2 regions of the Pedococcus sp. P2_F6 genome follow, and region 2 is predicted to be linked to the other one. Evidence: predicted binding sites of a transcription regulator. Region 2 holds the regulator's gene; the other holds the start of a gene.

Region 1 (14,937 bases), on a different contig from region 2:
GCTGCATCGGCCGGATTGCCCGTGGATGCAGCACGTCGGCCCAGGGTCGCAGCCCGGCCTTGGTCCAGTTGCCGTAGGCGCGGCGGATGCTGGTCTCGCCGTAGGCGCTGAGCTCGTTGAGGATCAGGTCGATCTTCGTCGCCGAGGAGTTGTCGGCGTCGATGAGCAGGGCGATCCGGGCGCGGGGGTCCATGGGGCCCGACGCTACGGCACCCGGCGCCGCGAGCGTGGCCACGCGGCATACAGTCTCTTCGTGCCGCTGCTCCTGGACCTGACCCCGCTACGGAGCCACGCGGCATACCGGCGGCTGTATGTCGGGTTCACCCTCTCGAACGTGGGCTCGCAGCTGGCTGTCGTGGCCATCGGTCTGCAGGTCTACGAGATCACCAGATCGACTGCGGCGGTGGGGATCGTGGGGTTCTGCGCGCTGGTGCCGCTGGTGGTCATGGGCCTCTATGGCGGCACGCTCGTCGACCACTTCGACCGGCGCACCGTCGGCCTCATCGCCCAGGCGGTGGCGTTCGTCTCGAGCATCCTGTGCGCGCTTCAGGCCTGGCTCGGCAACACGCACGTGTGGGTGCTCTATGCGTTGGTGGCGTTGTGGAACGGCGCGTTCGCGGTCTCGTCACCGGCCCGCACCTCGATCTACCCGCGGATCCTGCCGCGCGACCTGCTGCCGGCGGCGAACGCCTTGTCCGTGTTCGCGATGAACGCGTCGATGTCCGTTGGACCGCTCATGGCCGGCTTCCTCGTCGACTGGGGCGGTTTCAAGGCGGCCTACACGACCGACGCGGTCATCACGACAGCCGCGCTCTGGGGGCTGGCCCGGCTGCAGCCCCTGCCCCCTGAGCCTGAGGAGGGGGCAGCCCCGAGCCGGCCCGGACTGCGGTCGGTTCTCGACGGATTCGCTTTCCTGGCAACGCGACCCAATGTGCGCATGACCTTCGTCGCCGACATCTGCGCGATGCTGCTGGCCCAGCCTCGGGTGCTGTTCCCGGCTGCCGGCGCAATCATCTTCGGAGGCGGGGCCAAGACGGTGGGGGCGCTGTCGGCGGCGGCGGCGGTGGGTGGGATCGTCGCCATGTTCTTCTCCGGCCGGCTCGGACACGTGCGTCGTCAGGGCCTGGCGATCCTGGTGTCGATCGTGGGCTGGGGCTTCGCCATCGCCGGCTTCGGGGCCGCCATGCTGGCGGCCGGTGGGGTGATGTCCAAGGGGGCGGCGCTGTGGCTCGGGCTGGTGGCCATGGCGGTGGCCGGCGCCTCGGACTCGGTGAGCGCCGTGTTCCGGACGACGATCCTGCAGGCCGCCACACCGGACCACCTGCGCGGGCGGCTGCAGGGCGTCTTCATCGTCGTGGTGGCGGGCGGGCCGAGGCTGGGTGAGATGGCGGGTGGCTTCCTCGCCAGCGGAATCGGCGAGGCGATGACCGCGGTCGTCGGCGGCCTCGCCTGTGTGCTCGCCATCGTCGTGCTGGGCCGGTTGCAGCCGGGCTTCGTCCGCTACGACGCCCGCCACCCCGTGCCCTAGCGCCTAGCCGTCACCCTTCCGCAGCATCTGTCGCCCGGTGGGGCCCAACTTTCGGCCACTCGCCCGAAACTCCCGGCCCGCGCCGCCCGGTGGGGCACAACTTTCGGCCACTCGCCCGAAACTCCGCTGCCGACCGCCAGTGGTGACTAGCCCGGGCCCCCGGGCGCGACCAGGCCCAGCTCGTAGGCAGCCACGACGGCCTGCACCCGGTCGCGGAGCCTGAGCTTCATCAGCACGTTCGACACGTGCGTCTTGACGGTGGCCTCGCCGAGGTAGAGATCTGCGGCAATCTCGGCGTTCGACAGTCCCCTCGCGATCAGGGTCAGCACGTCGCGCTCGCGCTCGGTCAGCGCGTCCAGCGCCGAGGAGCGGACGGTCCGCGGAGTGGGAGCGCCGGCGAACCGCTCGATGACCCGCAACGTCACCGACGGGTCCAGCAGACCACCCCCGGAGGCGACCGTCCGCACCGCTGCCACCAGCTGCTCCGGCGGCGACACCTTGAGGAGGAACCCGCTGACGCCGGAGCGCAGCGCCCCCTCGACGTACTCGTCCTCGCCGAACGTCGTCAGGATCACCACGCGCGTCTGCGGCCGGGCGGCCATCACCCGGCGAGCCGCCTCGATCCCGTCGAGCCTGGGCATGCGAACGTCCATCAGCACGACGTCCGGAGCCAGCTCGAGCGCGGCGGCTTCGGCGGCCTCACCGTCCCCGATCTCTCCCACGACCTCGATGTCGGGCTCGGCACTCAGCACCATGCGCAGCCCGACACGCACCATCGCCTCGTCGTCCACCAGCAGCACCCGGATGCTCACGACCCCGCCCTCACTGCCACTCCCGCGAGACCGGCAGCCGCACGTCGACCTCGAACCCTCCGCCGGGCACCGGCCCGACGGAGATGCTCCCGCCGAGCATGTCCACCCGCTCGCGCATGCCCACGATGCCGTGGCCGCCGTGGCCGCCGTACGCCCCGTCCGCGGTGGTGGGGGTGTCCCGGTCGGTGACACCGGAGCGACCGGAGCCCCGCCCGTCGTCGGTCACGGTGAGGCGAACCACGTTGCCGTCATTGACGACCCGTACGACAGTTTGAGCTCCCGGTGCGTGGCGCAGGACGTTGCTGAGCGCCTCCTGGACGATCCGGTATGCCGCGGTGTCGAGCGCCTTGGGCAGCCCGTCCAGCGGGCCACTCACCTCGAGGGACACGTCCAGGCCGGTGGCGCGCACGTCGCCGACCAGGTCCTCGAGCCGGGCCAGCGCAGGGGGAGGGGCTCCGGTGGCGGTATCACCCGGCTCGCGGAGGATGCCCACGGTGGCGCGGAGCTCCTCGACCGACTGACGGCCGAGCCGTTCGAGCCCCAGCATCACGTCGCGCTCCACGGGGTGGTCGACCAGCACTGCGTCGAGCTGGCGCCGCAGACCGCCGAGCTGCAGCGTCATGACGCTGACCGAGTGCGCCACCGAGTCGTGGACCTCCCGCGCGATGCGGGCTCGTTCCTCGACCACCGCTGCGCGAGCGCTGGCTTCGCGCTGCGCGTCGAGCTCCGTGGCGAGGGCGATGACCTGGCGGCTGCGCTCGCGCTCCCGCCGCACCAGGGTGCCGACCCACCAGGCCGGCACGAACACAACGGGGAAGAAGACCGTGTCCCAGCCCAGGCCGTTGCGCAGGGCCTCGGTGGTGATGAACACCCCCACAGAGGCGACGGCGGCGATGCGGGACGTGCGCGGGGATGCCGCGAAGCCGGCGTACGCCATGGCCACGAGCGAGGCGATGAGGCCGGCGCCACCCGGGCCGGGGGCGCCGAGCAGGGTGGCGACGGGATAGAAGCAGGCGACCACGACGGCACCGGCAACCGGCCAGCGGACGGCCACCAGGAAGCCGGCGGCGATGACTCCTGACGCGATGGCGAGGACGCCGAAGTGCGGCCGGAACTGGGGATCGGACCACGCTTCCACGAGACCGAGCAGGCCCAGGGCGACCGCGGCCACGACGGGCACCACGCGGTGGTCGCGGAGGGCGGCGGCTCGAGACATGGCGAAAACAGTAGGGCGCCCGCCGAGCACGCGTATCCCACTTGAGGAGGAGCGGCAGCGTGTCCAGCTCCGCCTCGAGGGGGAGGCGAAGACGGTCCCCCTCGACGGATCTGCGCTGAGGGGGACCGCCGGGACCGTTGGTGCAGCGCCGAGAGACGGCGACGGCCCACGGGCCACCTCACGAAAAGGACACACCGTGACCACCACGACCCCACGGACCTCGCTCACCACCCGCGACCACACCACCCGCGACCGCACCACCCGCGACGAGACCACCGCCGACCACCCGCGCCGGGCGCCCGGTCGCGCGATGGCGGTCGCCGCCGGGATCGCCCTCGTCGCAGGCCCCCTGCTGTGGGCGGGTGGCATGTTCACCTCTCCGCCGCAGGAGAGCATGGCCGACGCCGACTACATCTCCTCGCTGACGCGGGACACGACGATGACGCAGATCTCGGCGCTGTTCCTGCACTACGGCAACCTCGTGATCGCCCTCGGCATCCTCGCCGGACCGAGCCTGGTGCGCGGCGCCCGCGGCCTGCGCCTCGCTGTCGCGGGAGCCCTCGCCACCGCCATCGGGTTCGCGAACGTATCGGGGATGGTCCTCAGCGACTGGTGGAACGCCTCCGCCGGCACGCACCTCAGCTCCGAGCAGGCTGTCGAGGTGTTCCGCGGCTTCAAGACCGGGTCGCTGCTGCCCTTCTGGGACGGCACCGAGCCGCTCAGCCTGGTCGGGCCGCTGCTCCTGCTGGCGGGCCTGGCCCGTGCGGGGGTCCTTGGCTGGTGGACCCTGGGGCTGATCGTCACCGGTGTCGCGGGGCTGACGGTCTTCGGCGCAACGAGCCCGCTCGTCGCCGCAGCCTGTGTGCTCGTCGGGTTCTCGCCGTTCGCCCTCGTGGGACTGCGACTGCTCCAGCGCAGCCGGCTCGCCTGAACCAGAGCAAACCGACCAACGGAGCACCAACAGCAGGTATGCCGCGTGGCTGGCTCAGCCGCGCGGCACACCGCTTGTTCCGGCCAGCGCCAGCCGGCGGAACCCGTCCGTCAGACGGAGCTGCCCCGGCGCAAGGCGGCGCGGCGGCGTTCGTCGGTCGCGTCCGCCATCGCCCAGCGCACCGTCGACGTCGCCACCCCACCGAGGGGGCGCCCGACCAGCCGCTCGGTCACAGGCAGCCACGGCAGCCGCAGCGGCTGCCTGGCCCACCGCGGGAGCATCGCCACGGCGCCCGCTGCCAACGCGGCATACCCGGGCTTGGCGGCCAGGGGCAACGGTGGGTGGACGAGCAGGAACCGCGCCGCCTCACGAGCCGCGGCTGTCGACTCGAGCTCGGGTCGGTAGCCCTCGATGGTCGCGCGCAGCCCAGCCACGGTCGTCGGCGGGTCGACCACCCCGAGCGCGCTGGCGACGATGCCGCCCTGCTGCACGTAGAGGTCGGCCTCGGCAGCGCTCAGCGGCGACACGGCGTAGCGCTGGTAGGCGGTGAGGAAGCTGTCGGCCTCGGTCGCGTGCACCCACTTCAGCAGGTGCGGGTCGCCGGCCGAGTAGGGGCGACCGTCGGCCGCCTTGCCGCGCACCCGGTCGTGGATCGACCGGACCCGGGCGATCTGTTCCTCTGCGTGGTCGATGGTGCCGAAGGTCGTCGTGGCCAGGAACTCGCTGGTCCGCTGCAGCCGCCCCCACGGGTCGCCCTTGTAGCCCGAGTGCCCGGCGACGCCCGCCATGGCGAGCGGGTGCAGCGACTGCAGCAGGAGCGCCCGGATGCCGCCGGGGAACATCGCGGCGTCGGCGTGCACCCGCCAGATCGGGTCCTCCGGCGTGAACCAGCGCGGTCCCTCGGCTCCCCAGATGCGCTCGGCCTTGGCCTGGGCGTCACTGCCGGCGACCCTGGAGCGCAGCGCGTGGGCGAGCTGGCGCCGAGCCCCGTCGGCCATCGGCGCCAGCAGCGTCATCGCGATCGTCCGTTCCGGCGGCGGGGGAGCTGCTTGAGGCGTGCGGCCGGGGTGGGGAGGTCCGCCGGGCGGACGCGCTTGGACAGGTCGCTGTTGGCGATCAGCTCGGCCAGCGGGGTGGTGGAGGTGGGGTGGGCAGCGATGGGGTCGTCGGCCGAGAAGACCACCCACACCGGTTCGCTGTGGTCCGCTCGCGGGTCGAACGTCTTGAGCACGGTGCCCTCACGCACCGTCGTCGCGTGCTCGATCGCCCGGCGCCTGGCCCGTTGCCGGTCCAGTGCCGTCTGAGCGGCTTTCATCGCCGGCTCCTTGGCCTGCTGGGCCAGCACGACCACGTGGGGGCCGTACTTCACGCCCCACTTCACGAGGTTGCCGACGGCCTTGCCTTTGCTGGGCATGCTGCCTCCCTGACGTCTGGTCCGGCCTTCACCCTAATCTCGGGCCCCTGGTCCCGTGTCATGGGAGACGTACGGCGCGTGGACACTGTTCCCATGGACACTGCTCGCACCGACTACAGCGGCGACGGAATCTCCGAGGCCGACATCGCGCCCACGCCGTGGCAGCAGGCCACGCGCTGGGTCGACGACGCGGTGGCGCGCTCGCAGGTCCAGGCCGACGTTCCCGAGCCGTACGCCCTCTCGGTCGCCACCGTCGACGCCGAGGGACGCCCCAACGTGCGGACCGTGTTGATGCGGTTCTTCGACGAGCGCGGCCCGGGGTTCGTCACCGGCACCGAGTCCACCAAGGGACTCGAGATCGCCGCCACCGGCGGGATCGCCGCGGCGCTGACCTGGCCGGCGATGTTCCGGGCGATCCGGTTCCGAGGCGTGGCCGAGCAGGTCTCCCGCGACGAGGTTGCCGGCTACTTCGGGTCACGGCCGTGGGCCTCCCGCATCTCCGCGTGGGCCTCGCGACAGTCCCAGCCGATCGAGGGTCGCGCCGGCCTCGAGCAGGCCTACGACAGGTATGCCGCGCAGTTCCCCGACCGAGGGAACGCGGACGACGTGCCCGTGCCCGACTTCTGGGGCGGCTACCGCGTGCTCTGCGACGAGGTCGAGTTCTGGGGTGGCCGGCGCAACCGGCTGCACGACCGGCTCGTCTTCAGCAGGGTGGCGCAGGGTTCGCTGGACGACGCCGCCGCGTGGGCACTGTCCCGCCGCCAGCCCTGACGTCCGCCGAACTCCGGGGGTTGAGGCGGTCAGGTCGGGTGGGCCTCGGTCTGCACCTCGGTGTCGCCGTGGCCGGAGTTGGCGCCCTCGCTGGGCTCTCGCTCCTTGCGCCGCAACAGGAACGACGCCAGGGCCAGCAGGATGATCGTGCCCGTCAGCAGCCCCATGAGCCGCAGCGTGTCGGCGAACTCGGGCTTGCCCAGCAGGTCCGGCGCCTTGACCGACAGCACCACGATCTCCTTGATGGAGGCGATGATCCCCACGAGGAGGAAGGGCTCGGCCACGAGCTCGCGCCGGGACAGCGTGGTTCGCACGGCGAAGAGCAGCTCGACGACGATGAAGACGAGGAGCAGCAGGTCGAGGATGTCGGCGGCCACTTCCACGACCCCGCCGCTGCCGAGGTCCCCGAAGGTCAGCACGGTCTTGCCGATCACGACGGCGGCGATGGCGAACAGGACCACAGCCACGGCGAGGTAGATGACGTTCTCGACCCGCTCGATGGTCCGTTCGATCAAGTCCGTCATGACCGACATCCTGACCGACCTGCGCTGATCCGTCACTCGTCCGTCACTCGCGGGGCTACCGGTCCGTATGCCGGGATGGCCATTGCCGGATCCCGGGTCGCCGTCACACTTGTGAACTGAATCACACGCGCGCGCCAAAGATGCCGTTCGCGCGGTCCCATCCCCGACCGCCGAATCCCCTCAGGAGCCTCATGGCGCCCGCCAGCCACCCCGCGATCCACCCCGTCGTCGCCGACGTCACCGCCCGGGTGACCGACCGCAGCCGTGCCAGCCGCACGGCATACCTGCAACGCCTCTCCCGGGCCGCGTCCGAGCTGAGCCTGCGCCCGGCACGCACCGACCTCGGTTGCTCCAACCTCGCCCACGCGGTCGCCGCGTGCGGCGGCAGCGACCGGACCACCATGGCTGCCGACACGGGCGTCAGCCTCGGCATCATCACGTCCTACAACGACATGCTCTCGGCGCACGCGCCGTTCGAGCACTACCCCGCCGCCATGAAGCAGACCGCCCGCGAGGTCGGGGCCGTGGCCCGCGTCGCCGGCGGGGTGCCCGCGATGTGTGACGGCATCACCCAGGGCCGCGCGGGCATGGAGCTCAGCCTCTTCAGCCGCGACGTCATCGCGATGTCGGCCGCCATCGCGCTCAGCCACGACGTGTTCGACGGCGTCCTCATGCTGGGCGTCTGCGACAAGATCGTCCCCGGGCTCGTGGCCGGCGCCCTGTCGTTCGGGCACCTGCCGACCGCCCTCGTGCCGGCCGGACCGATGGCGTCGGGCCGCTCCAACGCGGACAAGTCCGAGACCCGCAAGGCCTTCGCCGCCGGCGAGGTCGGCCGCGACGAGCTGCTCGCGAGCGAGGTGGCGTCGTACCACTCGCCGGGCACCTGCACCTTCTACGGCACCGCGAACTCCAACCAGATGCTCATGGACGTCATGGGCCTGCACCTGCCCGGGGCGGCGTTCGTCCACCCCGACGACCCGTTGCGCGAGGCGCTCACCGCGGCGACGACGGCCCGGGTCGCCGAGATCGCCTCCTCCGACGCGCCGTACGGCATCGGCCAGGTCGTGGACGAGAAGACGGTCGTCAACGGGGTCGTCGCCCTCCTGGCGACCGGCGGCTCGACCAACCACACCATGCACCTCATCTCGATGGCAGCCGCTGCGGGGATCGACCTGACGTGGGAGGACTTCGACGACCTGTCGGCTGCGGTTCCGTCCATCGCCCGGATCTACCCCAACGGGCCCGCCGACGTGAATCACTTCCATGCAGCCGGCGGCACGCCGTTCCTCGTGGGCACCCTGCTCGACCACGGCCTGCTCCACGAGGACGTGCTCACCGTGGCAGGGCCCGGGCTGCGGCGCTACACCCAGCGGCCGGTGTTGATCGGTGGTCAGCTCGGGTTCGTCGACGCGGCAACGGAATCCGGCGACCGGGACGTACTGCGCCCGGCCAACGACCCGTTCACGGTCGACGGCGGGCTCCGTGTCCTCGGAGGCAGCCTGGGCCACGCGGTCATCAAGGTGTCGGCCGTGGCGGAGGAGCACCGGGTCATCGAGGCGCCGGCGCGCGTCTTCACCGACCAGGTCGGCTTCCTCCAGGCCTTCTCCCGGCGCGAGCTCGACCGCGACGTCATCGTCGTGATCCGCGAGCAGGGCCCCAGTGCCAACGGCATGCCCGAGCTGCACGCCCTGACCCCTTCGCTCGGAGTCCTCCAAAAGCGTGGGTATGCCGTGGCCCTGGTCACCGACGGCCGCATGAGCGGGGCGTCGGGCGCGATTCCCGCGGCCATCCACGTGACCCCCGAGTCGGTGCACGCCGGGCCGATCTCGAAGATCCAGGACGGCGACGTCATCAGGGTCGACTCGCTCACCGGCCGGTTGGACGTCCTCGTCGACGAGGACGAGTTCGCCGCCCGGGTCCCGTCCCCGCGGGTCAGCGCGGAGGGGGTCGGCACCGGGCGCGAGCTGTTCGCGTCCATGCGGGCCGCCGTCGGCCGCGCCGACGAGGGAGCCCACGTGTTCGGCAGCCTCGGGCACGTCTGGGACCGAAGCGACAATGCCCCGTTCGTCAGCCACGAGGAGAACCGATGACCACCGCCAACACCCTGACCGGCGCGAGCCCGGCGGCCGCGACCACGAGGGACGCGGCGCGCGCGCCGGCCACCCCGACCACGCCGGTGCTGAACAGCGAGGCGGACATCCTCGACCTCTCCCCGGTCATCCCGGTGGTCGTCGTGGACTCCGTCGAGCAGGCGGTGCCGCTGGCGCGCGCGCTGGTGCGCGGAGGCATACCCGTCATCGAGATCACGCTGCGGAGTGAAGCCGGCCTCGGCGCGATCGAGGCGGTGGCCTCGCAGGTCGAGGGCATGGTCGTCGGCGCGGGCACGGTGGTCACGCCCGAGCAGGTGCAGCAGGTCAAGGACGCCGGGGCGCAGTTCCTCGTCACCCCGGGATCGCCGCCGCGCCTGCTCGACGCCGCGCTGGCCAGCGGCCTGCCGCTGCTGGCGGGTGCCGGCACCCTGACGGAGATGCTCGTCCTGGCCGAGGCCGGGCTCGAGGCGATGAAGTTCTTCCCGGCCGAGGCGAGCGGCGGGCGCCCCTATCTGTCTGCCATGAGCGGGCCGTGTCCGCACCTGCGGTTCTGCCCGACGGGTGGGATCACGCCCGAGACGGCGGCCGCGTGGCTGGCGCTGCCGAACGTCGGCTGCGTCGGCGGGTCCTGGCTGACGCCGAAGGAAGCTGTGGCACAAGGGGACTGGGACCGCATCGAGGCCCTCGCCGCCGAGGCCGCGGCTCTCCGCCAGCCCTGAGGCGCGGGCATCGAGTCGCAGGAGGGGGCGACTCGTTGCCAGCGGCCGGGCATGGAACAGCCCGTGGGCCTTGCCGTGCCGACAACGATCGGCTCGGCGTGCGCAGGGGACGACCTGCACGGCCCACGGGCTGCGGTGAACTGCTGGGGATTGCGCCGGATGGCGGACCTCGAGCAGTCGAGGTGCGCTAGCGCGCAGTCACCTCACGCGTCCAAATTGAAATCACTTCTTGGACCACCTCCCTTCCGTGTAGCTCGACGCTAATTCGGGAAGGTCGGCTGGTGCAACGGTTTTTAGGAAGGGAAATGCGCGCGGGTCAGACGGAGGTCACGACCTCGTCGTAGTCGAGGCGCGGCAGCCGGTCCATCCAGGCGCCCTCGGCGGGGCGACCGATGTTGACCACGGCGATCGTGCGGTGGGCGCCGTCGGGGAAGAACTCGCGGTCCACGCCGTCGGCATCGAACCCGGTCATCGGGCCGGCAGCCAGGCCGGCCGCACGGACGCCCAGGATGAAGTAGGCGACCTGCAGGGTGGCGTTGAGGGTGGCCGAACCCTCACGCATCTCGTCGTTGCCCGCGAACAGGTCGCGAGCACCCTCGAAGTGGGGGAAGACCTTGCCGAGCTCGTCGTGGAAGTCGGTGTCGGCGGCCAGCACGGCGACCAGGGGAGCGGTCGACGTCTTCGCCTTGTTGTTGCCGCCCATCAGCTCGACCAGCCGGCCGCGCGCCTCGGGGGTCCGCACGAGGACGATCCGCAGCGGCTGGTTGTTCATCGAGGTGGGAGCCCACTTCACGAGGTCGTAGATGGCGCGCACCTGGTCCTCGGTCACGGGCTCGTCGGTGAAGGCGTTGGCGGTGCGGGCATCGCGGAACAGCAGGTCCTGAGCCTCGGGGGAGAGCTCGAGGTGGTCGACGAACTGGGCCTCGAGCTCGGTCAGGGAGTCATGGGTCTGGGTCATGGTCGTTGAACACTCAATTTCATGGTTGCATTCCTCAACCATGAAAGCGCAGGTCAGGCAGCAGGAAAGCAGTAAGCAGGCAGCAGGAAGCGGCCCGCTCGGCGCCCGTCATCCCGCGGGTCAGGCGTCACGGTGCACCTTGTGCGGAGCGGCCTGGATGCGGGGCTTGATGACGAGCAGGTCGATGTTCACGTGGGCCGGGCGCCCGACCATCCAGCCGATCGCCTCGGCGATGTCCTGGGCCACCAGGGGCTCCGACACCCCCGCATAGACCGCGTCGGCCCGCGCCTGGTCCCCGCCGAACCGGGTCAGGGCGAACTCCTCCGTGCGCACCATCCCGGGTGCGATCTCCTCGACCCGGACCGGCTGGTCGACCAGCTCGAGCCGCAGCGTCTGGGTCAGGGCCGCGACCGCGTGCTTGGCGGCCACGTAACCCGAACCGCCCTCGTACGCCACGTGTCCGGCGATCGACCCGACGTTGACGATGGTCCCGGCTCCCGAGGCGATCAGGGCCGGCAGCAGCGCCTGGGTGACCTGCAGGGTGCCGATCACGTTGGACTCGAACATCCCGCGCCAGTCGGCGACCTCGGTGTCGGCGGCCGGGGCGAGCCCGAGCGCGCCACCCGCGTTGTTGACCAGCACGTCCAGGCGGTCGCCGACCTCCGCCGCCAGCCGCGCCACGTCGTCGGCCGACGTCACGTCGCAGACCACCGCGCGGCCGCCGATCTCGGACGCCAGCGCCTCGATCCGGTCGCGACGACGGGCCGCGCACACCACCTCGAACCCGTCCGCCGCCAGCTGCCGAGCGGTCGCCTCACCGATGCCGCTGCTGGCCCCGGTCACGACTGCGAGCTTGCTCATGCCGCACCTCCGGCGGGTCGAACTGCTGTGGGGTCGACGGCGATCCAGGTCGCCTCGGCCTGCGCGAGCAGGCTTCCGTCCGCGGCATACAGGGCAGTCCCGCTCAGGTACTTGCGGCCCTCGCCGCCGCGCTGCCACGCCATGACCACGTACTCGTCGCCGGGGATCGGCAGGGTCGACACCTGGGCGGTCATCGTGCCGAGCACCATCGGTCGGCCGGCGATCCCCGAGGCCCAGCCGCCGGGGCAGTCCAGCGCCGCCCACACCGTCTCGAGGTCGACGTCCGCGCCGGGGCGCCAGGCGGCGGCATACTCACCGTCGCCGCCCGCGACCCGACCGGGCTGGAGCCGTAGGCCGTCGCCGGCCGCGCGACCAGTGCCGCACGAGAAGCAGGTGGGGAAGGGGTGGGCGGCCAGGCCTTCATAGCCCTCGCCCGCCGTCGTGGCCTCGGCGAACGACACAGCAGCCGGTATGCCGCCCGCGTCCAGTCTCGCGGTCGTCGTCGCCTCCGCGACGGGGTGCTCGCCGTCGTGGACCTCGAGGGTGCGGTGGCCCCGCGCTGAACTCGTCTGCACCGTCAGCTCCCGATCGAGCGGGGGAGGGGTGCGCAGGCGCACGGTGACGGCTTCGTCGGGGCCGGGCTGGAGCAGGGCAGCCGCGTGCCCGCTGACCCAGCCTCCGTTGCCCGACTCGGGTGGGCCGCAGAAGCGGGCGGGCACGACGAAGCTCATGGGCCCGAACCTACTCGTGGGGTCCCTGGGCGTCAGAAGTCAGGGGCGTCCGTCGCCGGAGCGCGTCAGAATGGCCGGGATGTCCGCACCCAAGCCACCCAAGCCACCCAGGCCACCCAAGCCACCCAAGCCTCGACCCGCGCTCGACACCGAGACCCCCTTCAGCCTGCGCGCGATCGCGGTGCCGGCCTACGGTCCCACCATCATCGTGGCGATCGGCAGCGGCGCGGTCGTGCCAGTGGTCACGCTGAGTGCTCTCGACCTCGGGGCGACCCCGGCGATCGCCGCCCTCACGGCCGGGCTGGCCCTCGTCGCCGAGCTCTTCTTCGCGGTGCCAGCCGGAGCGCTGGTCCACCGGGTCGGGGAGCGACGGGCGCTGCTGTGGGCGAGCGCGGTGGACGCGGTCGCGGCCTTCGTGGCACTGACCGCCCCGTCGCTCGGCGTGCTCATGGTGACGGTGTTCGCGATGGGCTTCACGTCGTCCGTGTTCCTGGTCGCACGGCAGGCCTACCTCATCGACGCGGTACCGGTCTCCATGCGCGCGCGAGCCCTGTCGACCCTCGGCGGGGTGAACCGGATCGGGATGTTCATCGGGCCGTTCATCGGGGCGCCGATCATCCACCTGTGGGGGCCGCGCGCCGGGTTCGCGGTCGCGGTGGCGGCCGGCCTCGGCGCGGCGGCGCTGGTGTGGCTGGGTCCGGACCTCACGGCGGCGCACGAGGCGCAGGCCAGGGAGCTGCGCGACCGAGCGTCCGCAGACGGAACTCCCACCGGCGGAACCCCCACCGGCACCGCCGCGGTGCTCTGGGGCCACCGCAGGGTCTACCTGACCATCGGCCTGGGAGTCATGGTCATCGGCGCCGCACGCTCGGCCCGGCTCGTCCTGCTCCCGCTCTGGGCTGCGCACGTCGGCCTGTCCGCCAGCACCACGGCCGTCATCTTCGGCATCGTCGCCGGCGTCGAGATGCTGCTGTTCTACCCGGCAGGGTCGGTGATGGACCGGTTCGGCCGGATCTGGGTGGCCGTACCGTGCGTCGTGCTGCTCGGGATCGGGATGATCGCCCTGCCCCTGACGCACAGCGCGCTCGCCGTCACGGCGGTCGCCCTCGTCGCCGCCGTGGGCAACGGCATGGGATCGGGCATCGTGATGACCCTCGGCGCCGACAGCGCGCCGGAGGTCGGGCGGTCGCAGTTCCTGGGTGGCTGGCGCTTCGTGTCCGTCCTGGGCATGAGCGGGTCGCCGGCGCTGATCAGCCTCGTCACGGCACAGGCAGGACTGGCAGCGGCCTGTGTCACCCTCGGTGGGCTGGCGCTGGTCGGGACCGGCTGGCTGGGCTACTGGGTGCCCCGCTACGACCCGGTGCGCGGCGGCGCATCCCGCTGACGGCCGCAGGTGAGAGGCTTAGGCCTGTGACCGACCTGATCGACACCACCGAGATGTACCTCAAGACGATCTTCGAGCTCGAGGAAGAGGGCATCACGCCCCTGCGCGCTCGCATCGCCGAGCGTCTCGGGCACTCCGGGCCGACCGTCTCCCAGACCGTCGCGCGGATGGAGCGCGACGGCCTGCTCAGCCTCGCCGGCGACCGCCACCTCGAGCTGTCCGACCACGGCCGGTTGCTCGCCACCCGGGTCATGCGCAAGCACCGGCTGGCCGAGCGCCTCCTGGTCGACGTCATCGGCCTGGAGTGGGAGTACGTCCACGACGAGGCCTGCCGCTGGGAGCACGTGATGTCCGAGCGGGTCGAGCGCAAGATCCTCGCGATGCTCAAGGACCACCACGACTCGCCGTACGGCAACCCCATCCCGGGCCTCGACGAGCTGGGCGAGGAAGAGCCGACCGAGGACTTCCGCTTCGGGCTGCGCACCCTGACCGAGCTGGCCGGCGACTCTCCCGAGACGGTGCTCGTGCGCCGCATCGGCGAGCCGGTCCAGGTCGACCACGAGGCGCTGAGCCTGCTCACCGTCGCGCGCCTGCTGCCCGGCGAGCGCGTGCGGGTGCACCGCGCCGACGGCCGCGTGGTGGCGGTCCGCGAGGGCGCGCCGGAGTCCACCGGTGTCTCGCTGCCCGACGAGGTGGCCCAGCACGTGTTCGGCGCCTTGGTCTGACCAAGGGGCCTGCGAGGCGCCTGACGGGGCGCAGGTTCGACAGGCGCGCTCATCTGAGCGCTTCGGCGGGTCCGGTCTTTGGTCAGTTCCGCGCTTCCTGAGCACGAGGGCGCAGGCGGACCAGACGTGGGCTTGGACTTTCTTGGGGCTGCCGTGACCTCAATGTGACATTCCCAGGCGGCTTGTGTACGGTGGCTGCGGTTCACTCGCCCCCTGGGTGGACCGGCTCGATGTGGAACGCCTAGTCCTGTCACCACGCCCGAGTCATCAGTA
Region 2 (14,937 bases):
TGACGGTCTCCTCGAAGGTCGCGTCCAGCTTGTCGACCGTGAGCTGGAACGGCGACAGGCTGGCCGGGTCGACCAGGGGACCGGGGCTGAAGGTGTCGTAGTTCCCGAGCGTGTTGGCGAACGACTCCCCGACCGGGACGATCACGTCGCCCTTCCAGCCGAACAGGTGCCCGATCGCGACGCCGATGATGACGAAGATCAGCGCCAGGTGGAAGACGAGGTTGCCCGTCTCCTTCAGGTAGCCCTTCTCGGCGCTGACCGATTCCCCGTCATGGTTGACGGTGCGGAACCGCTTGCCGCGCAACACCTCCCGTGCCGCGTCGATGACCACCTCGGGCGGGCCCGCAACCTCGACCGTGCCGCCGGCCGGCAGCCGGGCGGGCCGGGCCGGCGCCTTGGGCGGCGAGGACGTCATGGCCTTCCAGTGCACCTTGCTGCGGGGCAGGACGCACCCGACGAGCGAGATGAACAGCAGCAGGTAGATGGCGGCGAACCACGGGGACGCGTAGACCTCGAAGAAGCCGAGCTTGTCGAGCCAGGGTCCCGCGTCGGGGTGGTCGGCGATGTACTGCGCCGTGCGCGCGGCGTCGATGCTGCGTTGTGGCCAGATGGATCCGGGGAGGGCCGCGATCGCGAGCAGCAGCAGCAGGAACAGCGCCGTGCGCATGCTCGTGATCTGCCGCCACATCCAGCGCAGCCAGCCGACCAGGCCCAGCTGTGGCTGGGTGATGGGGTCGGTCACCTCAGATCACCGTCCGGAACCCGGCGACCAGCGTGGTCTGCACGTGGCGGGTGATCGACTCCCAGAGTCCGGTCACGAGCAGGATCCCGACGACGAACAACAGGGCACCACCAAAGAGCTGGATGCCGCGCTGCCGCGTGCGCAGGAAGGCGGACACCCGCCCGAAGCGTTCGTACCCGGCGGCGATGAGAAGGAAGGGAAGGCCCAGACCCAGCGAGTAGACCACCGCCAGGATGACCCCCCGGGTCACCGCCGACTGGTTGTCGGTGGCGGCGGCGAGCACCTGCACGGCGCCCAGGGTGGGACCGGTGCAGGGCGCCCACCCCAGGCCGAAGACGGCACCGAGCAGGGGCGCTCCCGCGAGCCCGGAGGCGGGACGGCGGTGCAGCTTGAGCTCGCGCTGGGAGCCCGCACCGATGAACACCAGGGCCATGAGGATGACGAGCACGCCACCGACCCGCTCCAGCACCTCACGGTGCCGGATCAGGGTGGCGCCGATCCCGGCGATGACCACGGTGGTCGCCATGAACACCACCGTGAACCCGAGGACGAACAGCAGGGCACCAAGCACCATCCGGTGCCGCTTGCGCTCCGCCAGCGACTCGTCGGACAGGCCGGTGACGTAGCCGAGGAACCCCGGCACGAGGGGCAGCACGCAGGGAGAGGCGAACGACACCAGGCCGGCCAGGAGGGCGACCGCCATCGCCACCGGCAGGGCGCCGGAGGTCACTGCGTTCGCCGCGTCGGCAGTCATCAGTCGTCCGTCATCAGTCAGGGGGTTCTACTGCTCGGCCAGGACGTCGTCGACCAGCCCGGTGAGGGTCGACGCCTTCACCTCACCGCTGACGCGAGCGGCGATGCGTCCGGTGCGGTCGAGCACGAGGGTGGTGGGCGGTGCCGTCACCTTGCCTTGCAGCGCGAGGATCGTCAGGCCCGCCGGGTCGTCGAGCGACGGGAAGGGAATGCCCCACCGTTTCGCCGTCGACCGACCCGAGTCGGCGTTGTCGCGGTAGTTGATGCCCATGAAGGCAACCGGCTTGTCGGCGGCGGCGATCTGCTCGGCTGCCTTCCTCAGCTCCGGGGCCTCGCTCTGGCAGGGCGGGCACCAGGAGGCCCAGACGTTGAGCACCGCGACCTTGCCCACGACGTCCTGGGACGACCACGGCTGGTTGTCGAGGGTCGTGCCGGTGAGGGCGACCGGCTTCTGGCGCTTGGCGGCAGGGATCGTCTCGAACGCACCATCCTGGGAGACGTAGCCCTGCTGGTTGCCCGACTTCGCTTGCGCCGCAATGGAGTTCGGGTCATCCGTGCATGCGGACAGCGACACGACGAGCAGGGGCACCGCGAGCAGCACAGCCGCACGCGGCATGGCGGGACGTGTCATCCGGTGCCGCCGTGGGACTGGGCGAGCAGCGACGCGGCGGGCTCGGAGTAGGTGATCGACTCGAGGTTGTCACCGACGTAGGTGAGGGTGGTGAGGGAGGCGAGGCGGCACTCACGCTTGCGTGGGTCGTGCCACAACCGCTTGCCCATCACCGCGTTGCGGGCGGTCCAGATCGGCAGCTGGTGCGACACGATGACGGCCTCGTGGCCGCGCGCGGCGGCCCTGGCGTCGGCGATGGCGGCGGACATGCGCTCGGCGATCTCGGCGTAGGGCTCACCCCACGACGGACGCAGCGGGTTGACCAGCTTGGACCAGTGGGCGGGGCGGAGGAAGTCCAGCGGCTTCATCTCGCCGACGCGCTCACCCTCGAACGCGTTGCCGCCCTCGATCACGCGGTCGTCCGTGGTGACCGGTATGCCGTGCGCCTCGGCGACCGGCGCGGCCGTCTCCTGCGCGCGCAGCAGGGAGGACGCGACGACGTGGGTGACGTCGTGGTCGGCCAGGTGGTCAGCCACGGTGCGCGCCATCTCGTGACCGAGGTCGGACAGGTGGTAGCCGTCGAGCCGTCCGTAGAGGACGCCATCGGGGTTGTGCACCTCCCCGTGGCGCATCAGGTGCACCACGGTGTGGTCGGTTGCGCTGGTCACGAGTCGATTGTCGCAAACGCCTCGGCGGCAGCCGACGCCGCTGCCGGGATCGCCGCCAGCACCCGGTCGACGGCCCGGTCGTCGTGGGCCCCGCTGACGAACCAGGACTCGAAGGCGCTCGGCGGCAGGTAGACCCCCTGGCTCAGCATCGAGTGGAAGAACGCCGCGAACGCCGGGACGTGCTGGGCCCGCGCCTCGTCGTAGTTGCTGACCTGGCCGTCACGGAAGAAGACGCTGAACATGCTGCCGGCCCGCTGGATGACGTGCGGGACACCTGCGGCACCGAGATGCTCGTGGAGCCCCGTCGTGAGCGCGTCAGCCACCTCGCCGAGGCGGGCGTAGAGGGCCGGGGTGCACTGCTGGAGGGTGGCCAGCCCGGCGGCGGTCGCCACGGGGTTACCGGAGAGGGTGCCCGCCTGGTAGACCGGCCCGACGGGTGCGAGCAGCCCCATCACGTCGGCCCGTCCGCCGAAGGCGGCGGCAGGGAAGCCGCCCCCCATGACCTTGCCGAAGGTGAACAGGTCGGGTGCGCCCGCGGCATACCCCTGCTCTCCTGCCTCGAGGCCGAACCACCCGGCCTCGCTGCACCGGAAGCCCGTCATCACCTCGTCGGAGATGAGCAGCGCACCGTGGGCGGCGGTGATGCGACGCAGCCCCTCCGTGAAGCCGGGCGCGGGCGGGACGACGCCCATGTTGCCGGGGGACGCCTCGGTGATCAGGGCCGCGATCTCGGCGCCACGCTCGGCGAAGGCGGCTTCGACGGCGTCGAGGTCGTTGAACGGCAGCACGATCGTCTCGGCGGCCATCTCCTTGGGCACCCCGGCCGAGTCCGGCAACGCGAACGTGGCGACGCCCGAGCCGGCCTGCGCCAGGAGGGAGTCGACGTGCCCGTGGTAGCAGCCGGCGAACTTCACGACGAGGGAGCGCCCGGTGTAGCCGCGCGCAAGTCGGATGGCGCTCATCGTCGCCTCGGTGCCACTCGACACCAGGCGCACCTGCTCGACCGGAGCCACCCGCCGGACGATCTCCTCGCCGAGGGCTACCTCGTTCTCCGACGGGGTGCCGAAGGAGAAGCCCTTGGCCGCCGCCTCGGTGACCGCCCGCTGGACCTCCGGGTGGCCGTGGCCGAGGATCATCGGCCCCCACGAGCAGACCAGGTCGACGTACTCACGGCCGTCGGCGTCGGTGAGGTAGGGGCCTTGGCCGGACACCATGAACCTCGGCGTCCCGCCCACGGCCCGGAACGCGCGGACCGGCGAGTTCACGCCTCCGGGCGTCACCGCCAGGGCCCGCTCGAGGAGCGCCTGCGAGGCCGGTGCGTCGAAGGGGTATGCCGTCATGGTGCCAGTGTCCCAGCCGTACCTGAGCGCTTGCGCCCCTGGGGGTCAGGCGCTGCCCACCCGGCGGGCCTCCGCCTGGGTGTGGACCTCGTGCGCCACGGCTTCGCGGGCCACCGCGGGGTGGTCACCCTCGTCGCCGCCCGGCGCCAGAGCCGTCCGGATCGCGTCCATCGCCTCGCCCAGGGCCTTGAACAGCGGCGCCGGGACAGGGTCGATGACCGAGCGCCTGACGCTTGCGACGTGCACTCGCGCCATGTCCTGGACGGCCTGCCACCCTGCGTCCGTGAGCACCAGCTCCACCCCGCGCCTGTCGTCGAGGCAGGACTCTCGCACCACCCAGCCACGCTTCTCGAGGCGCGAGGCCGTGTGCGTCAGGCGGCTGCGCGACTGCACGACGAGGTCGGCCAGGCTCGACATGCGCAGTCGCCGGCCGGGGCTCTCGGAGAGCATCGAGATGATCTCGTACTCCGTCAGCTGGACGCCGTGCGACTGGAGGTCCTGGTCGAGGGCCTCCTCGATCAGGCGGCTCCCCCGCAGGTAGGCACGCCAAGCCCGCTGTTCGTCGTCGCTGAGCCACTGCGGCTCACCGGTGGGAGTGCTCATGAGCGTGAGTATGGCATCCCAAGCGATAGTTGAAATATAAATGAGGTCTGCTATGTTCGAAGAGATGAAGCGCTCGGGAACTGCCCGGTCGCACCCCCCACCACAGGAGACCCCCATGGCAAGCATCAACGACCTCCCCGCCGGCACCTGGACCGTCGACGCCTCGCACAGCGAGATCGGCTTCGTCGCCCGTCACCTCATGGTCACGAAGGTCCGCGGCCAGTTCAAGGAGTTCGAGGGCACCGTCAAGGTCGGCGACGACATCACCGACTCGCAGGTGACCGCCGTGGCCCAGATCGCCTCCGTCGACACCGGCTCCGCCGACCGCGACACCCACCTCAAGTCCGGCGACTTCTTCGACGCCGAGGCCAACCCCACCATGAGCTTCACCTCGACCGAGGTCACCCCCGACTCGCTCACCGGCGACCTGACCATCAAGGGCGTCACCAAGCCGGTCACCTTCGACCTGGAGTTCACCGGTCTGGCCACCGACCCGTGGGGCAACGAGAAGGCCGGCTTCGAGGCCAGCGCCGACATCAACCGCAAGGACTGGGACCTCGGCTGGAACGTCGCCCTCGAGGGTGGCGGCGTGCTCGTCTCCGAGAAGGTCAAGCTCAACCTGGACATCCAGCTCACCAAGGCTGCCTGACCCAGCGCTTCACACACAGACTGACGACGGGCCGGTTCGGGGGAACCGGCCCGTTCGTCATGTCCGGGCCCCTCAGGGGCGCAGGAGGCGGGCGGCGTCGACCGCGAAGTAGGTGAGGATGACCTGGGCCCCGGCGCGCCGGATGGTCAGCAGCGACTCCATCATCGCCCGGTCGCGGTCGATCCAGCCGTTGGCCGCGGCCGCCTGGATCATCGAGTACTCCCCCGAGATCTGGTAGGCCGCCACCGGCACGGTCGACACCGCCGCAGCGGCTGCCACGATGTCGAGGTGCGGCCCGGCCGGCTTCACCATGACGATGTCGGCGCCCTCGACGATGTCGAGCTCGAGCTCGCGCAGGGCCTCGGTCGCGTTGGCCGGGTCCTGCTGGTAGGTCGCCCGGTCACCCTCGAGCGAGGACTGCACGGCCTCGCGGAACGGGCCGTACAGAGCCGAGGTGTACTTCACGGCATACGCCAGGAGAACGGTGTCGGTGTAGCCCTCGGCATCGAGCGCCGCACGGACGTGGGCGACCTGGCCGTCCATCATCCCCGAGAGCCCGAGCACGTGGGCGCCGGCGCGGGCCTGCGCGAGGCCCATCGCGGCATACCGCTCGAGCGTGGCGTCGTTGTCGACCCGTCCGTCCTCGGACAGGACCCCGCAGTGGCCGTGGTCGGTGAACTCGTCGAGGCACAGGTCGGCCATCACGACGAGCCGGTCACCGACGGCGTCGGCGACGGCTCGGAGCGCCACGTTGAGGATGCCGTCCGGGTCGTCGGCGCCGGAACCCACGGCGTCCTTGGCCGTCGGCACGCCGAAGAGCATGAGCCCGCCCAGCCCCGCGTCCGCCGCCTCACGTGCGGCGACCACCAGCGAGTCCAGCGTGTGCTGGACGACGCCCGGCATCGCCGAGATCGGCTGCGGCTCGTCGATGCCCTCGCGCACGAACACGGGCAGCACCAGCTCGGCCGGGTCCAGCCTCGTCTCGGCGACGAGCCGGCGCATGGCCACCGACTGCCGCAGCCGACGGGGCCGGATCACCGGCCCCACCGGCTGCGAGTGGTCAGTCATGCGGGACGGCTACTTCGCCCGGCGGCGTGACGCCGACTTCTTGGCGCTGGGACGCACCACGGGCTCGCCCGCCTCCGCGGCAGCGGTTGCCAGCCCCAGGCCGTAGTCGGCCAGCGCGTCGACGAGCGAGTCGGACGACGCCTCGGGCGCGAGGACGTCGACCCGCAAGCCGTGCTCCTCGGCCGTCTTGGCCGTGGCCGGACCGATGCACGCGATGACCGTTGACGGGTGCGGCTTGCCGGCGATGCCGACCAGGTTGCGCACCGTCGAGGACGACGTGAACACCGCTGCGTCGAACTGCCCGCCCTTGATGGCCTCACGGATGTGGGCGGCCGGCGGAGCGGCGCGCACCGTGCGGTATGCCGTGACGTCGTCCACCTCCCAGCCCATCTCCTGGAGGCCTGCGACGAGGGTGTCGGTGGCGATGTCGGCGCGCGGGAGGAAGACCCGGTTGATGGGGTCGAGCACCTCGTCGAACGGCGGCCACTCCTCGAGCAGCCCGTTGGCGGACATCTCGCCGGACGGCACGAGGTCGGGCACGATGCCCCACTCGCGCAGCGCCGCGGCGGTCACGCCACCGACCGCAGCGATCTTGAGCCCGGCGAAGGCCCGTGCGTCGAGCCCGAACTCCTCGAACTTCTCCCGCACGGCCTTCACGGCGTTGACCGAGGTGAACCCGATCCACTCGTAGCGACCGGTGACCAGGCCCTTGACCGCACGCTCCATCTGCTGGGGCGTGCGCGGCGGCTCGACCGAGATCGTGGGGACGACCTCGGCGGTCGCACCGAAGGACTCGAGCCGGGCGATGGTCGAGCCGGACTGCTCCTTGGTGCGGGGCACCAGGACGTTCCAGCCGAACAGCGGCTTGGTCTCGAACCAGGACAGGTTCTCGCGGAGAGCCACGGTCGTGCCGACCACCGCGAGGGCGGGGAACTCCAGGGTCTTCATGACCTTGGCGACCTCACCCAGGGTCGTGACGCGGGTGGCCTGACGGATCGTCGTGCCGCGCTCGGTGAGGGCTACCGGGCTGTCGGCTGACCGACCCGCCCCCAGCAGCTTGCCCAGCGCGACACCGAGGTCCTCGGGCTGGCCGAGCAGGACCACGGTGACCGAGTCGGCCACCGAGGCCGACCAGTCGACGTGCCGGTCGTTGGCGGAGATCACGTGCACGGCCGGCGAGCTGCTCGACGTCAGCGGGATGCCCGCGTAGGCCGGGACGGCCGAGACCGCGCTGACCCCGGGGACGATGTCGAAGCCGATGCCGGCCTTCTGGCAGGCGAGGGCTTCCTCCGCGAGGCCGTTGAAGGTGCCCGGGTCGCCGTCCATGAGCCGGACGACCAAGCCGCCGGTGGCGGACTTGGCGGCCTTGACGACGAGCTTGGCCCTCATGGCGTGGGTCAGTGGCTGCCCGTGCTCGCCGTGGCCGGCGTCGATGATCTCGACGTCCGCACGGCAGTAGCGGGCAACGACGTCCTCACGAGCCACCTGGTCGATGACGACCACGTCGGCTGCGGCGAGGAACTCCAGGGACCGCACGGTCATGAGTCCGGAGTCGCCGGGGCCGGCGCCGACGAAGGCGACGCGTCCCGGGACCCGGCTCTGACGAGGGGTCTGGTGGGTGGTGGGCTGGGTCGAGCGCGTGGGGCTCACAGTGCACGCTCCGTGCTGTCGTGTTCTGGGTGGCGGTCGGGGGCGGCGAGCGGAGCTGGTCCGTTCGCCTCGGCTGGGTCTGGTGTCAGTCCGTCGGTGACGGCGCTCGAGGGACCCGTGCCGGGCGGCACCGGTCGGGCAGGGGGGCGGTCCTCGGGTCCCTGCAACAGGTCGGCGCCGTCCTCGAGCAGCACGGCGGCGAGCCGGCGGCCGAGGGCCTCGCCGTCGTCGACGCCGCCCACGAGGGACCGGCGCAGGTCGAACGACCCGTCGACGGCACCGACGAAGGCACGCAGGGACAGCTCGAGCCCGTCCTCACCCTCGACGATCTCGGCCAGCGCTCCGACCGGTGCCGAGCAGCCGGCCTCGAGGGCCGCGAGGACAGCACGCTCGGCCGTCACGCACGCGCGGGTGTCGGGGTCGTCGAGGACCTCCAGCGCGGCGCGGGTGATGTCGTCGTCGGCCCGGCACTCCACGGCGAGTGCACCCTGGCCGGGGGCGGGCAGCATCTGGAGGGGGTCGATCGCCTCGGCGACCTCATCGAGCCGCCCGAGCCTGGCCAGACCCGCGCGAGCCAGCACGACGGCGTCGAGGGCGCCGTCCCTGACCAGCCCGATGCGGGTGTCGACGTTGCCGCGGATGTCCTTGAACGACAGCCCGAGCCCGAGGGCCGCGAGCTGGGCCACGCGCCGCGGCGAGCCGGTGCCGACGACCGCGCCCTCGCCGAGCTCACCGAGGGTGCGACCGCCCGAGGAGACCAGCACGTCGCGCGGGTCCTCACGGACCGGGAGGGCTGCCACGACCAGACCGGGCTCGGGCGTGGTCGGCAGGTCCTTGAGCGAGTGCACAGCGAGGTCGACCTCACCCGCGAGCAGGGCGCGGCGAAGGGCGGCCGCGAACACCCCGGTCCCGCCGATCGAGGCGAGCGAGGCGGTCGACGTGTCTCCCTCGGTGACGATCTCCACGAGCTCGACCGCATGACCCCGGGCGCGCAGCAGGTCGGCCACCCCGGTGGACTGGGTCGTGGCCAGGGGGCTGCGTCGGGTGCCCAGACGCAGGGCGAGGGGTGCGGCGGCAGGTGCGCTCACGGCATACCTCCACGCTCTGGCGGGGGCACGGACGCGATGACGGCCTCGCCGGGACGCAGGTCGAACAGCTCACGCAGGGCCTGCGCGTAGTCGGCGCCCTCACCGCCCACGGCGCGTTCCTTCATGCGGACCGTCGGGGTGTGCAGCAGCTTCTCGACGATGCGGTGGACGGCGAGCTGGACCTCTGCCCGGGCGACGTCGTCGAGGTCGGGGAGCCGCTGGTCGAGCCGGTTGAGCTCGCCCGCGACGACGTCGGCGGCGTGCGACCGCAGCGCCGCCACGGTCGGTGCGACGGTCTCCGCCGCCCGCGAGGTGAGGTATGCCGCGACCTCACCGATGACGAGGTCCGCCACCTCGCGCACCTGGGGCGGGGTCTGGCCTCCGGAGAGCTCCTCCCCCAGCGCACCCAGCCCGGCGAGGGTGACCCCACTCAGGGAGGCGACCTCGGGGGCGACGTCGTGGGGAAGGGCGAGGTCGACGTAGGCCTGCGGGCGCCCGGCGCGGGCCACCTGGGCATCGCCGGCGGTGGCGAGGTCGACGACCACGCCGGTCGACCCGGTGCAGGAGATGACGACGTCGGCGCCGGCCAGGGCAGCCGCCAGGTCGTCGAGGGGGCGAGCCGTGCCGCCGGTGCGCTCGGCGAGCCGAAGCGCCTTGGCCAGCGTCCGGTTGACGATCGTGAGCCCAGCGGCGCCGCGGCGCGAGACGGTCGTGGCGGCCAGCGAGCTCATGCCTCCGGCGCCCACGACGAGGACCTTGAGCCCGGCCAGGGACCCGAGCTCGCGTTCCGCGCGGGCCAGGCCGGCCTCGACGAGGGAGACGCTCACGGCGTCGATCCCGGTCTCGGTGTGGGCGCGCTTGCCGACGCGCAGGGCCTGCTGGAAGAGGGTGTTGAGGGCGGGGCCGGCGTGGCCGTACTTCTGCGACTCGCGCAGGGCAGAGCGCATCTGGCCGAGGATCTGGGCCTCACCGACCGCCATCGAGTCCAGGCCACAGGCGACCGTGAACGCGTGCGCGATCGCGCGGTCCTCGTAGTGCACGTAGAGGTGCTCGCGCAGCTCGTCGCGACCCACGCCGGTGACCTCGGTGAGCGCGTCCGAGATGTCGGTGACCGCACCGTGGAAGGTCATCGACTCGGCATAGACCTCGGTGCGGTTGCACGTGGACACGACGATCGCCTCGGAGAGGTTCTCGCGGCCGGTGAGGCCGGCGGAGAGCGCGCGGCGGCGGTCGGCGTCGAGCGACATCGCCTCGAGGAGGGGCAGCGGCGCGGTGTGGTGGGACAGGCCCAGGATGACCAGGCTCATCGGCTGACCGCCTGGGCCACGTGGTCGAGCGAGCCGGCCGAGACCTGGTCGAGCGCGCCCTCGGCGGCCAGCGCCCTGCGCTGCTCGTGGAAGGCGAGGATCTGCAGCTCGGTCGAGAGGTCGACCTTGCGGACGTCGACGTCGTCGGGCACGACGAGCACGCACGGGGCGAAGTTGAGGATCGAGCGCACCCCGACTGCCACGAGCTGGTCCGCCACGTCCTGCGCCGACGCGGCGGGCGTCGCGATGACGCCGATCGCCAGGCCCTGGTCGGCCACCAGCGACGCGAGGGCGCCCATCGGCTGCACGGTGATCCCGGCTATCTCCTGCCCCAGCAGGGCGGAGTCCTGGTCGAGCAGGGCGACGACGCGGAACCCGCGCGTGGCGAAGCCGCTGTAGGCCGCGAGCGCGTGGCCCAGGTTTCCCATCCCGATGATGGCGACCGGCCAGTCCTGGGTGAGGCCGAGCTCGCGGGAGATCTGGTAGGCGAGGTGGTCGACCTCGTAGCCGACCCCGCGCACGCCGTAGGACCCGAGGTGGGACAGGTCCTTGCGGAGTTTTGCACTGCGGACGCCCGCGGCGGAGGCCAGCTCCTCGGAGGACACCGACGTGATCCCGCGCTCCGCGAAGCCGGTCAGGGCTCGGAGGTACTCGGGTAGCCGTGCGACCGTGGCGTCGGGAATACCCCGACGGGCGCTCGGGTCGGCAGACACAGTCTCTTCCGGCTCCTTCTCATCACGGGCAGTCCGCGCCTGGCTGGAGCGGATGGGAGCCCGGCCAGATTACGCTTTTGTGAACGGATGCACAAAGTCACAAGCGTCCGTCTCAGGACCCGCGTGATCCACGTCACTTCGTGCTCGTGAGCGCGCTCCTCAGCCGGGTCTCGTCGACCCGCCAGTAGTCGTGCTGGCCCCCGTCCACGAAGGTGACGGGGATCTGCTCCCAGTACTGCTCGTTGAGTGCCGGGTCGTCCTCGATCGACAGCTCCACCCAACCCACCCCGAGGTCGGCGGCCACGCGCTCGATGACGGCCCGCGCCTCATCGCACAGGTGGCACCCCGGTTTGCTGACCAGGGTGATGCGCACCTCGGCGGGCGTGGGGGTTGCGGACACACCCCGAGCGTATGCCGCGTGGGCCCAACGGCCGCTTCCCGCCGCCGCTCGCGGTAGCGGGCGCCTCACCCGCCCCACGGGGCTCGCTGGACACCGCGGCATACCGAGATGTGTCGCAGGTCTCCTGACAATCTGGCAGATATCGGGGAAACTGTCCGATCAAGGAGGCCCCGATCCGGATTCGTGCACCACGCAGCGCCGCGAGACGACTCGCGGTCCCTCGTGCTGCCCACTGGGCCGGAGACCAGGGTCCGCTCTGGGCAACGAGCCGCCCGGCCTTCGGTTACGCCACGGTGGGCGACCACGGCATGGGAGCGGCCACGGCGGACTTCCTCGGCACCCTGCGAGTGCTGCTGAGCCTCGCCGGCGAGGCCGGCACGGCCGGCACCCTGTCGGGAGGTGGCCACGAAGGTTCAGGCGGCGGTTCGGCTGCGCGCGCCGGCTTCGGGCCGGGTGAGGCGCCCCAGGACTTCGAACGCATCTCCGCGCTGGTCGAGCTGGCCCAGCGTGGCGACGCCGAGGCGTTCGGGATGCTCTACGAACGCTACGTCGACGTCGTCTACCGCTATGTCTACGTGCGGGTGGGAGGCAAGCAGCTGGCCGAGGACATCACCTCGGAGACCTTCCTGCGTGCACTGCGCCGGATGGACTCCTTCTCCTGGCAGGGCCGCGACATCGCGGCCTGGTTCATCACCATCGCGCGGAACCTGATCACCGACAACGCCAAGTCGGCTCGCTTCCGCATGGAGGTCACCACCGCCGACATGCTCGACGCCGACCGTCGCGTGGACGCCCCCGACCAGGAGGTGCTGGACCGGCTGCGCGACCAGCGCCTGCTCGCCGCCGTCAAGGGTCTCAAGCCCGAGCAGGCCGAGTGCGTGGTGCTCCGGTTCCTGCAGGGACTGACCCTCGCGGAGACCGCCAAGGTCCTCGGCAAGTCCGAGGGCGCAGTGAAGCAGCTCCAGCTGCGCGCCGTGCGCGCCCTGCACCGGGAGCTCGCCGATGTCGACATCTGAGACCCGCAGGTTTCGCTACGTGGCGACGCGTAACTTCCGGCATCGCACCTCGTTCTCAGCACGACACACGTTCGGTGACAACACGCTCACCGACCACATGACCGGGACATCATGACCGGGGACACCGCAGGGCTGGGGAGGGAGAAGCCGACATGCCAGTACTGAACCGTTCGGCAGACCGTTTCCAGCGCGCCCTCGAAGGCGAGCGGATCACCGATGCCCACCTCGTCGAGCTCGTCGAGACCAGCCGCCACCTCGTGGACCTCGTCCCGACCATCCCGGCTCCGGACACCGCCTTCGTCACCACGCTGCGCGAGCGGCTGATGGCCGAGGCCGCACGGATGCCCGCGCCCAGCCCGGTCGCCGCCAAGGCCGCGGCCGCCCGTCGTGCCGCCTCCCGCAACACCCCCGTCGTGGTCCTGGTGGGTCGTGGCCTGCCCCGCCTGGTCGCCGGCGCCGCCGCCTCGGCGCTGCTCGTCGGCGGCATCGTGGGCGCGGTCTCCCGCAGCGCGGTGCCCGGTGACGCGCTGTACCCCGTGAAGGGCTGGCTCGACGGCGTGGCCGTCCGGCTCGCCGACAACGACTTCGACCGCGGCCAGACCTACCTGTCCCAGGCCCAGGGACACATCTCCGATGCCCGTCAGCTGGCCGAGGCCGACCGCGAGGACCCCACGGACGTCGACGTCGCGCTCGAGGGTGCCATCGACACCGTGCGCAAGGGGCGGCAGGCGCTCGACACCTCCTATGCCGCGACCGGCAACCCCCAGTCCCTGCTCGCCATGCGCGACTTCACGGAGCGGGCCCTCCCTCAGGTCGACGCCCTGAAGGCCGAGGTGCCCGCCCCATCGCTGCTGACGCTCGGGCGGCTCGAGGCCCTGCTGCGCGACACGCAGGAGAGCACCTCGCGACGGATCGCTGCCTGCGGCAGCTCCTGCAGCTCAGACCTCGCCTCGACGATCGGCCCGGGTTCGCTGCCCGGCGCCACGACCACCTCGGGTCCCTCCGCGTCACCGACCAGCGGCGCGTCCGGTGGCATCACCGTGCCCAGCACCGCCGTGACGGCACCGGCGGGCGGCGTGCTGCCCGGCGGCTCGAGCGGCTCCGGAGCGGTCGTCGGAGGCGGTGGCGGCAGCGCCAGCCTGTCGACGGGCGGCGCGAGCGTGCGCCTGCCGACCGTCAGTGCTTCGGTGCCGGGAGTGCCCTCCGCCAGCGCCACCGTGCCGCTCCCCTCGGTGTCGCTCGGCACCGGAGGCGGCAGTGTCGCGGTCCCGAGCAGCACCCTCGGCCCGGTCACCCTGCCCGGCGTCACGGTCACGCTGCCCTCAGTCACGCTGCCCTGAGTCACGCTGCCCTCAGTCACGCTGCCTGATCCAGCCCCGTGGGGCCAGCTCCCGTCAGAAGAAGACGGAACGGCGCTGCATGAGCAGGGAGTAGAGCGTCTGCTGGATGGTCTCGCGCACCTGGTCGGTGAGGTCGAAGACGAGCATGGGGTCGTCGGCGGCGTTCGGCCCCAGGTCTGCGGTCTCCACGGGTGCGCCGAACTCGATGATCCACTTGCTGGGCAACGGGATCAGCCCGAGCGGGCCGAGCAAGGGCCAGGTGGGCGTGATCGGCGCGTAGGGCGCCCCCAGCAGCCGCGCAACGGTCTTCATGTTGCCGATGATCGGGTAGATCTCCTCGGCGCCGACGATCGAGCACGGGATGATGGGCGCGCCCGTCTTGAGCGCAGCGGAGACGAAGCCGCCCCGCCCGAACCGCTGCAGCTTGTAGCGCTCGCTGAACGGCTTGCCGACTCCCTTGAAGCCCTCGGGCCAGACCCCGCACAGCTCGCCGCTCGACAGCAGCCGCTCGGCGTCGGGGTTCGCGGCCAGCGTCGAGCCCGACTTGCGCGCGACCTGGCCGACGACGGGGGTCTGGAAGACCAGGTCGGCACCCAGCATCCGCAGGTGACGGTGCGCAGGGTGCTCGTCGTGGACGGCCACCTGGGTCATCAGCGAGTCCATGGCGACCGTGCCGGAGTGGTTGGCGACGACCAGGCCGCCGCCAACGGTCGGGATGTTCTCGATCCCGCGGACCTCGACGCGGAACCACGACCGGTAGAGCGGCCGCAGGATCGGCAGGTAGAAGTGTCTGGTGAAGTCCTCGTCGAAGCCGAACTCGTCGACGGTGTAGTCGCCCGTCACCCGACGCCGCACGAACGACAGCAACGAGGCGATGTGGCGCTCGACGTCGTCCGACGAGATCCCCGCCGCCTCCGAGGCAACCCGGACCGCAGCGATGCCCGCAGTCAGCAGCTCCTCGACTCCCGGCGCGATGCTGCGAGAGGTCGC

The links. Region 2 encodes Rex, which represses fermentation and respiration genes when NADH is low (regulators of the CRP and FNR family bind a similar motif). Its sites were predicted from a motif close to CTTGTGAANNNNTTCACAAG; they were not measured.
Region 1: the regulator Rex is predicted to act here: its motif matches at 7,305-7,324, upstream of edd (phosphogluconate dehydratase).

The regions. Positions count from the first base shown of each region.
Region 1 covers NZ_JBFUEZ010000007.1:32,277-47,213, reverse strand. The annotation lists gene AC1DWP_RS17680 (NYN domain-containing protein) at 1-193, opposite strand, end outside; gene AC1DWP_RS17675 (MFS transporter) at 254-1,528, shown strand; gene AC1DWP_RS17670 (response regulator) at 1,675-2,340, opposite strand; gene AC1DWP_RS17665 (sensor histidine kinase) at 2,351-3,556, opposite strand; gene AC1DWP_RS17660 (hypothetical protein) at 3,753-4,487, shown strand; gene AC1DWP_RS17655 (oxygenase MpaB family protein) at 4,598-5,503, opposite strand; gene AC1DWP_RS17650 (hypothetical protein) at 5,500-5,901, opposite strand; gene pdxH (pyridoxamine 5'-phosphate oxidase) at 5,995-6,672, shown strand; gene AC1DWP_RS17640 (phosphate-starvation-inducible PsiE family protein) at 6,702-7,196, opposite strand; gene edd (phosphogluconate dehydratase) at 7,388-9,286, shown strand; gene eda (bifunctional 4-hydroxy-2-oxoglutarate aldolase/2-dehydro-3-deoxy-phosphogluconate aldolase) at 9,283-10,005, shown strand; gene AC1DWP_RS17625 (malonic semialdehyde reductase) at 10,322-10,963, opposite strand; gene AC1DWP_RS17620 (SDR family NAD(P)-dependent oxidoreductase) at 11,084-11,824, opposite strand; gene AC1DWP_RS17615 (hypothetical protein) at 11,821-12,555, opposite strand; gene AC1DWP_RS17610 (MFS transporter) at 12,635-13,939, shown strand; gene AC1DWP_RS17605 (iron-dependent transcriptional repressor DtxR) at 13,966-14,664, shown strand; cyclic di-AMP (ydaO/yuaA leader) riboswitch at 14,911-14,937, shown strand, end outside.
Region 2 covers NZ_JBFUEZ010000002.1:345,857-360,793, forward strand. The annotation lists gene resB (cytochrome c biogenesis protein ResB) at 1-742, opposite strand, end outside; gene AC1DWP_RS07060 (cytochrome c biogenesis CcdA family protein) at 744-1,496, opposite strand; gene AC1DWP_RS07065 (TlpA family protein disulfide reductase) at 1,524-2,111, opposite strand; gene AC1DWP_RS07070 (histidine phosphatase family protein) at 2,123-2,737, opposite strand; gene hemL (glutamate-1-semialdehyde 2,1-aminomutase) at 2,770-4,113, opposite strand; gene AC1DWP_RS07080 (MarR family winged helix-turn-helix transcriptional regulator) at 4,159-4,716, opposite strand; gene AC1DWP_RS07085 (YceI family protein) at 4,832-5,365, shown strand; gene hemB (porphobilinogen synthase) at 5,438-6,433, opposite strand; gene AC1DWP_RS07095 (bifunctional uroporphyrinogen-III C-methyltransferase/uroporphyrinogen-III synthase) at 6,443-8,083, opposite strand; gene hemC (hydroxymethylbilane synthase) at 8,080-9,171, opposite strand; gene AC1DWP_RS07105 (glutamyl-tRNA reductase) at 9,168-10,478, opposite strand; gene AC1DWP_RS07110 (redox-sensing transcriptional repressor Rex) at 10,475-11,191, opposite strand; gene AC1DWP_RS07115 (glutaredoxin family protein) at 11,325-11,591, opposite strand; gene AC1DWP_RS07120 (sigma-70 family RNA polymerase sigma factor) at 11,900-12,607, shown strand; gene AC1DWP_RS07125 (DUF5667 domain-containing protein) at 12,760-13,947, shown strand; gene AC1DWP_RS07130 (lysophospholipid acyltransferase family protein) at 14,002-14,937, opposite strand, start outside.